Linked DNA regions of Lewinella sp. 4G2. The protein of the gene in region 1 interacts with the protein of each later gene in a pairwise test. Links are inferred from orthologs where the notes say so. Each region holds a gene or a part of one and is shown on either strand. Other genes may lie near its edges.

Evidence for each region. The genes of interacting proteins can lie anywhere in the genome.
Region 2: the proteins of ftsZ (region 1) and rlmN interact in binary tests that used the Escherichia coli proteins (3 or more experiments, as listed by UniProt). The link is inferred for Lewinella sp. 4G2 from one-to-one orthologs.

The regions. Positions count from the first base shown.
Region 1 is NZ_LVWJ02000014.1:2,840,447-2,844,907, forward strand. Bases 790-3,609 are described here. They hold ftsZ (cell division protein FtsZ), read left to right. Parts: upstream 790-1,370; coding sequence 1,371-2,849; downstream 2,850-3,609. Other genes in these bases: ftsA (cell division protein FtsA), read left to right, coding at 790-1,155; A3850_RS11895 (gliding motility-associated C-terminal domain-containing protein), read left to right, coding at 3,194-3,609. In the rest of the region: more of ftsA, read left to right, coding at 1-789; more of A3850_RS11895, read left to right, coding at 3,610-4,461. UniProt on the Escherichia coli protein: Essential cell division protein that forms a contractile ring structure (Z ring) at the future cell division site. The regulation of the ring assembly controls the timing and the location of cell division.
Region 2 is NZ_LVWJ02000014.1:573,592-577,202, reverse strand. What follows is about bases 821-3,611. They hold rlmN (23S rRNA (adenine(2503)-C(2))-methyltransferase RlmN), read left to right. Parts: upstream 821-1,585; coding sequence 1,586-2,638; downstream 2,639-3,611. Other genes in these bases: A3850_RS03855 (hypothetical protein), read right to left, coding at 2,713-3,189; clpB (ATP-dependent chaperone ClpB), read left to right, coding at 821-1,179. Also shown: more of clpB, read left to right, coding at 1-820.

The sequences.
Region 1 (4,461 bases):
TTGCAGCACCGCGGTATGCTCGTGCGGGATAACGCCCGGGAGGAGATCAGCCAGCGCGACATTGACCGGCTCATCAGCGACATGCATAAGTTGGTATTGCCCCCCGGTGATAAGATTCTTCACGTGATTCCGCAGGAATACACCGTTGATATGGAGCAAGGCATCGTGGACCCGATCGGTATGTCCGGTAGCCGCCTCGAAGCGAACTTTCACATCATTACGGGCCAGACAATGGCTAGTAATAACATCAACCGTTGCGTGGAGCGCGCTGATCTTGAAATGGCGAGCGTTACCCTCGAACCCATTGCCAGCGCCGCATCCGTACTGTACAAAGACGAAAAGCAAGCGGGCGTTGCCCTCGTAGATATTGGCGGAGGCACCACCGACATCACCATTTACAAGGATGGTATCATTCGCCACACGGCGGTCATTCCATTCGGTGGCAACGTCTTTACCAGTGACATCAAGCAGGGCTGCACCGTCATGTACGATCAGGCAGAAAAACTGAAGATCGTTTACGGCCGTGCCGTCCCCAACGAGGTGCAGGAGAATCGTCTCATCGTAATTCCCGGATTGCGTGGTCGTGATCCCAAAGAAATCAGCGAAAGAAACTTATCCCGCATCATTATGGCGCGGGGAGAAGAGATTTTGGATCACGTACAGTGGGAGATCCGCCGGGCTGGGTTCAATCAGCACGACTTGATCGGAGGCATCGTTTTGACGGGCGGTGGATCCTTACTTAAGGACCTCGATAAGCTTACTGAGATCCAAACCGGAATGTCCGCCCGCCTCGGCACTCCCGTAGAGCACCTGACGCACGGATACCAGGAAAAACTGACCAGCCCTGTTTACGCTACCGGCCTCGGTCTTTTACTCCAGGGATTCAGCGATATTGATGCTGGCCGCATCGAACCAGTCCTATCCCGCCGCAAGGAAAAGGAGGCTGCCGCTAAAGCCGCTGCCGAAGCCGCTGCTCTCCGTGTCCAGGAGGACAACAACATGAAGGAACGCCAGGCAGCTCAGGCAAAATTGTTGGAACTCCAACGCCAGCGCGAAGCCGAAGCTGCTACCAATTCCGGACAGAGTGGCTGGTTGAACAATATGTTCAAAAAGACCAAGGAATGGTTCGAAGCGGAGCCGGACGCCGATCTTTAATCGTCCGCTAATGTCCGGCAGCTGTACGTTTCCTACGTATTCACCTACCGGACATTGCACCCGCGGCAGCGCAAAAACAACTTAATTTATACCATATAAAAATTTGGGTGAGAGAATTGACCATTTCACCCAAGCCCGCAGTAATACTCTCTAGCCAGTTTCAAAAAAGGTGTGAAAACGGTGAGGACCGAGCCCGCGGGCACAAAACCTGAATTATGACTATCGATTTCCCTCAGGGCGAAGCGCCCATCATCAAAGTAATCGGTGTAGGTGGCGGTGGCTCTAACGCCGTGAACCACATGTACGAACAAGGTATCATTGGCGTCGATTTCGCCATCTGTAATACCGACCACCAGGCCCTCGAACAGAGCCCGGTGCCCACCCTCATGCACCTCGGCCCAAACCTGACCGAAGGACGCGGAGCCGGCTCCAAGCCCAACGTTGGCAAGGCCGCCTGCGAAGAGAGCATTGAAGAGGTAAAGAAATACCTGAATAACAATTGCCGGATGCTCTTCGTCACCGCCGGAATGGGTGGTGGTACCGGTACCGGCGCGGCGCCCATCATCGCCAAGACCGCCCGTGAAATGGGCATCCTGACGGTGGGTATCGTAACCCTCCCCTTCACCTTTGAAGGCCGCCGCCGCGCGACCAACGGAATGGAAGGACTGAAAGAATTGAAGGATAACGTCGACACGCTGATTGTCGTCAGCAACGACAAACTACGCCAAATCCACGGCAACCTGAGTCTGAAGGATGCCTTCTCAAAGGCGGATAACATCCTGACGACCGCCGCGAAAGGTATCGCCGAGATCATCACCGTTCCCGGTTACGTAAACGTTGACTTCGAAGACGTCAACACGGTAATGCGCGACAGTGGAGTAGCCATCATGGGCACTGCAATGGCGGAAGGCGACGACCGCGCCCGCCAAGCAGTGGACCAAGCCCTACACAGCCCACTGCTCGAGGATAACGACATCCGTGGTGCTGAGCACATCCTGTTGAACATTACCTCCGGTAAGCGGGAAGTGACGATGGATGAGATCTTTGAGATCACTGAATTCGTCCAGGAAGAAGCTGGCTACGGAACGGACCTTATCTGGGGTAACTGTTTCGACGAAAGCCTCGGTGATAGCTTGAGCGTGACCGTAATTGCTACCGGTTTTGGTGGTCGCAAGACCCTCAGCTCCGCCAGCGGAACTGAGCGCAAAGTGGTGCACCTGGACGATGCTGCAACCGAAGAGCCAGCACAAACTCGGGTAACGTTAGAGGACATCACTAATGAAGCTGACCCCGTCGGCTACACCCGTGATACTAAGACGACTACTTTCGAATTTGAGAACCTGGACGAAGCAAAGGCACGTCTGCGCCCCCGCTCCCGTAACGAAGAACGTAGCTTCACCAGCAGCTTTCTGCGCGACGAGGAAGAAGCGCGCCGTGAAGCCCAACGACGGGAAATGGAAGCTCGCGACGAGGAACGCCGCGCTGCGCTCCGCAACCGGACGGAACTACCCAAGCTGAGCAACCCCAACGTAGTCGTTGAAATGGAAAAGCAGCCTGCTTACCTCCGCCGTAACGTACAGTTGGACGACGTGACCGTTTCTGACGCCACCGAAATGAGCCGCTGGAGCATTGGCGAAGACGAAACCATGCCGCTACGTGGTGGCAACCGGTACTTCCAGGACAACGTGGACTAACGCCACTCCGGTATTAACCTACCGCAAACGTAGTTCGTGAACCAAGGTGTTTGTACGCCATTTGGTTGCCGGGCTATCGTTCAAGACTTATCATCATACGAGAGTTCTGTAAGATTTTTTCACACCTTTTTAGCTTTGATGCGGGCATCGGGGGGTCAATCCCGGTGCTCGCTTTTTCTATGGCCGGCGCGCGGACACCAGTTTCAGAATACGGTGGCCCTACATAATTTCTGGTCGCGTTTCGTAGTTTTGCACGCGTTATACCACTGCTGTCTTTCCAAATAGTCAACTACTTCAAACGAGTCTAATCACGCTGGCGGATTCCTGCCAGCTAAAATCATCGTATGCGGTTTGTTTTCTGTGTGTTGGCTGTATTTTTCTCCATTGGCCTTCAGGCTCAGGGGTTTAGCATTACGACGGAGGTTACGGATGCCACTTGTAGCGCCAACGGCCGGGTGGACATCACCGTGACCGGTGGGAGTGGTTCCTTTCAGTACGATCTGACGGGTGATTGCGGACCTGATTTTCAATCCTTGGACGAGGCCTTCTTTACTTCACTTCCCCCGTGTACCTACCTGCTAAGTGTAACTGATAGAGTATCCAGCATGACTGCGACCGCTACGGTTGTGGTAGGCAGTGCGAATGAGTTGCTTTCGGTAGCCACGGAATTCTCGGGCTGTGATGCGGTCGTATCGATCGAAGGTGGTTTGCCGCCCTACAACGTTTCCTACACTAATGATGGTGCTAACGAAGTTGATACCATGCTTTCCGCGTCACTTACAATTGGTGAGATTGGCGATGCGCGCATCGATGGTACCGTAATTGACGATTGCGGTAACTCCCGCCGGTTTACTCTAGACGGCAGAACTACGGCTGTCAGCCGGATCGGCATTGACCAAGAGGCGGATAGCATCCGCGTGACCTTTCAGGGTGGGGTAGGGCCGTTCACTTACGTCCTCACGAGTACCCTGGGCAGCTTTACAAGCGCCACTGGAAGGTTTCCCTACGAGGAGGTAGGTTGTTCGGCATCCGTTTCAATTCGGGGCGCCTGCCCTAATGCCGAAAGAGTTGAAGACATTACGCTGGAAAGCCGCGTTGGATTGAACTGCGTCAACTACGAGGAGGGCACCGCTACGGTATTTGTGGACCCACCCGGTGTACAGCCCTATACCTTTACCGTGGAGGCGGCGGGGCAGACAATTACCTCTAACTCTACCAGAATAAGCGGCATACCGGCGGGAGCAACCTCACTGATGGTAACGGCCACCGACGGTTGTGGAGAGGAGATACCGGGCGCCGTAAATACTACACCGCTACGCATCATCACACCGGAAGCGTTGGACGCCTGTAACGCGAATGAGCTTTCTATCCTTGCAGGAAGGACTTGCGCGGGGGATAATAAATACCCCATCGAGATCACCTGTGAGAGTTGCCCGGGTAGCCCCTCGCTCAGCCAGACTGAAGACGGGCAGATCCTCACTTTTATGGCGGGTACGGATGTCGGTAACTACGTGATCAGTTTTGAGGATGGTTGCGGCGATCGGCAACGTTGTACCGATTCCATTTTGCTGGAAGTCGTCCCTGCCTGCGACTCCCTCATCGCGAATGTTAT
Region 2 (3,611 bases), 2.3 Mb from region 1 along the record:
CAGGCGGAGCGCTCCGGCGATTTCAGCCGCGTGGCCGAGATCCGCTACGGCCTAATCCCCGAAGTGGAGCAGGAGCTCGAAAGTTTCAACACCCGCCTCGGTGAGATGCAGACCAACGCTAAAATGCTGGTCAAGGAAGAAGTGGACAGTGAAGACATCGCCGAGATCGTGGCCCGCTGGACGGGCATCCCCGTAACGCGGATGCTCCAGAGCGAGCGCGAAAAGCTTCTTAAGCTGGAAGACGAACTCCACAAGCGGGTCGTCGGCCAGGAAGAAGCCGTCGAAGCGGTAGCTGATGCCATCCGCCTCAACCGGACGGGCCTCAGTAGCCAGGACCGGCCCATTGGTTCCTTCCTCTTCCTCGGTACGACTGGGGTAGGGAAGACGGAACTGGCTAAAGCCCTCGCCGATTACCTCTTCAACGATGCCAACATGATGACGCGCATCGATATGAGTGAGTACCAGGAGCGCCACGCTGTCAGCCGCCTCGTCGGGCCACCCCCCGGCTACGTTGGCTACGACGAGGGTGGCCAGTTGACGGAAGCCGTCCGCCGCAAACCCTACAGCGTCGTCCTGCTGGACGAGATTGAAAAGGCCCACCCGGACGTCTTCAACACCCTCCTGCAGGTCCTGGACGATGGCCGCCTGACGGACAATAAGGGCCGGACGGCTAACTTCAAGAACACGATCATCATCATGACCTCCAACATTGGGTCCGAAGTAATTCGGGAGAAGTTCTCCCACATCAACGGTAACAACGAAGAGGAGATCGTGGAGGAAACGAAGGAGCAACTCTTCAACGTCCTCAAGCAAACCGTTCGCCCCGAGTTCCTCAACCGGATCGACGACGTGGTCATGTTCCGTCCCCTTTCCCGGGGCAACATCCGCGAGATTGTGGAGCTACAACTCCAGCAGATGCGCGAGCAGTTGGCGGAGCAGGATATCCACATTTCCATGTCCCACGAAGCCATGGATTGGCTGGCCGCCGAAGGGTACAGCCCCGAGTTTGGTGCCCGCCCCCTGAAGCGCGTCATCAAGAAGCGGGTCCTCCGCCAACTCTCGAAGCAGATGCTGGCTGGCGACATCCTCCCCGGCAGCCGCATGGTCCTCGACGTCTTCGACGACGTGGTCGTCTTCCGCAAGGAGCGCGAGCAGGAACAAGTAGTAGAAATTATTTAAGACTCGAGATTACTGAGTGAGTGTATTAGTGCGGCGGTGCCTGTCAGGTTGATGGGGCCGCCGCTTTTTTACTGAGAGCCCGTCCCGAAGGGCCGGCCTACGTAGCGGTGGCACACCGTCAGGTGGCCCACTCTACTTTGGGGTGGTCCGGAGCGTTTTACCCCGGAGGGGTACACCTAGTAGCCCGGTGTTCGTCGAAGACGCGCTCCGGGTTTTCGTAACCGCCACGGTTATTTTAACCCACCACAAATCGTCCCGGAGGGACAAGCAACTTAGCCTAGGGTCAAGGAGGCGTAGCCGAACGACCCCGGGTTTTCGTTAAACCAAAATATCCCGACCGGGAGGTCGGGAACCACCCCAAACAAAAAAATCCCGACCTTTGCCCTCCCAAAACCATTTCACCGAAATGCCAACCACCGCCACCAAGCGCAAAGATATCCGGTCCCTTTCCCTGGAGGAATTGACCTCGGCCATGATCCTGCGCGGAGAAAAGAAATTCCGGGCCAAACAGGTCTACGAATGGCTGTGGAAAAAGGGTGCCCGTAATTTTGATGAAATGACCAACCTTTCCCTCGAACTACGGGAAACGCTGAAGGCGGAATTCGCCTTCCCGGTCATGTCCGAAGACATGGTCCAGCGGAGTTCGGACGGGACGATCAAGAGCCGCTTCCGCCTGCACGATGGCCACCTCATTGAGTCCGTCCTCATCCCCGTAGTGGCGGACGACCGCTTTACCGTCTGCGTCTCCAGTCAGGTGGGGTGTAGCCTGACGTGCACCTTCTGCGCTACCGGCCGCATGAAACGCCTCCGTAACCTCACCGCTGCGGAAATCTACGACCAAGTCTACCTCGTTAATGAGCAGTGCTTGGAGACCTACGGCAAACCTCTGACGAACATTGTCTACATGGGCATGGGCGAGCCACTGCTGGCCTTCAAGGAAGTGGTGGGCAGCATCGACCGCATCACCTCCCACACCGGGCTTCACATGGCCCCGCGCCGCCTCACCGTTTCGACGGCGGGCATCGCAAAAATGATCGTCAAATTAGCCGATGAGGATACCAAAGTCAACCTCGCCATCTCCCTCCACGCGGCGGACGATGCGAAGCGTAACGAGATCATGCCCATCAATGAGAGCAACAACCTGGAGGTACTCGTCGATAGCCTGAAGTACTTCTACGCCAAAACCAAGAAACGGATTGGTTTCGAGTACATCACCTTCCAGGATTTCAACGATAACATCGAGGATGCCGAGAAGCTCTACCAGATCTGTAAGCAGGTCCCGAGCATGGTCAACATCATCGAGTACAACCCCATCGATAACGCTCCCTTCCGTAAATCCACGGAGCACCGCATTGACGATTTCGCGACCTACCTCCGCGACCGCGGCATCATGGTCACCGTCCGCCGAAGCCGGGGTAAGGACATTGATGCGGCCTGTGGCCAATTGGCGAATAAGTAGGGTGTTAGTCGGGTAGTCGGGTAGTCGGGTAGTAGCGTAGTCAGGTAGTACTACCCGACTACCCGACTACGCTACTACCCGACTAAAACCTTTACCAACTCCCGCTGCTTCTCCTCATTAGAGATCAGGTAAATCGGCAGCACCTCTTTCCCACCATCCTTCTTCGTGATGACGAGATCGCGCACGTTGGGTTGTTCTACGGAAGCGATATCGGCCAGGGCTACTTTAAAGACATCCGGGTGCTGGGTCAAACTCCAAATCAGCTCAGTTTCGCTGACGCGCACGTAACGGTCCGCCGGATCGTGGTTGGCGTTGACGTGGCGGATGCCGGCGTAGGCAAGTAGGCCGCCCAATAACAGATAACCAACGGCGAAGATCAGGTAGTAATAAGAGTGCTCCTCCTCCGCGCTGTTCCAATCCGTGATAAACAGAAACAACTCATACAGCCCAGCAATTAGTAGCAGGAAGGCTCCCGCAAAGAGCAGGAAGTGAATCCACCGATCCTGTTTGTCGGCGTGGTGCTCGGAATGGTAGGTAAATCGAAGGGGCATAGTGCGGAGGCGCTGGATATGGGAAAGGTACGCAGCTTGGAAGGAATGGTAGTAGAGTGGGCCACCAGACGTAAAGTAGAGTGGGCCACCTTACGGTGTGCCACCGCTACGCAGGCCGGCCCTTCGGGACGGGGTGTCAGACAGCGCCGCATGGTAGAGTAGAGTGGGCCACCTGACGGTGTGCCACCGCTACGCAAGCCGGCCCTTCGGGACGGGGTGTCACACAGCGCCGCAGGGTAGAGTAGAGTGGGCCACCTAACGGTGTGCCACCGCTACCCAAGCCGGCCCTTCGGGACGGGATGTGCCGAAGCGCCGCAGGAGACTCTGGTTCTCTTACACTCTACTTCTCCTGCGAACAAATCCCACGCAAGCAAGCGCCGCAGGCCTCCCCAACCTCACCAACTCCTGCGAAACCTACCTTG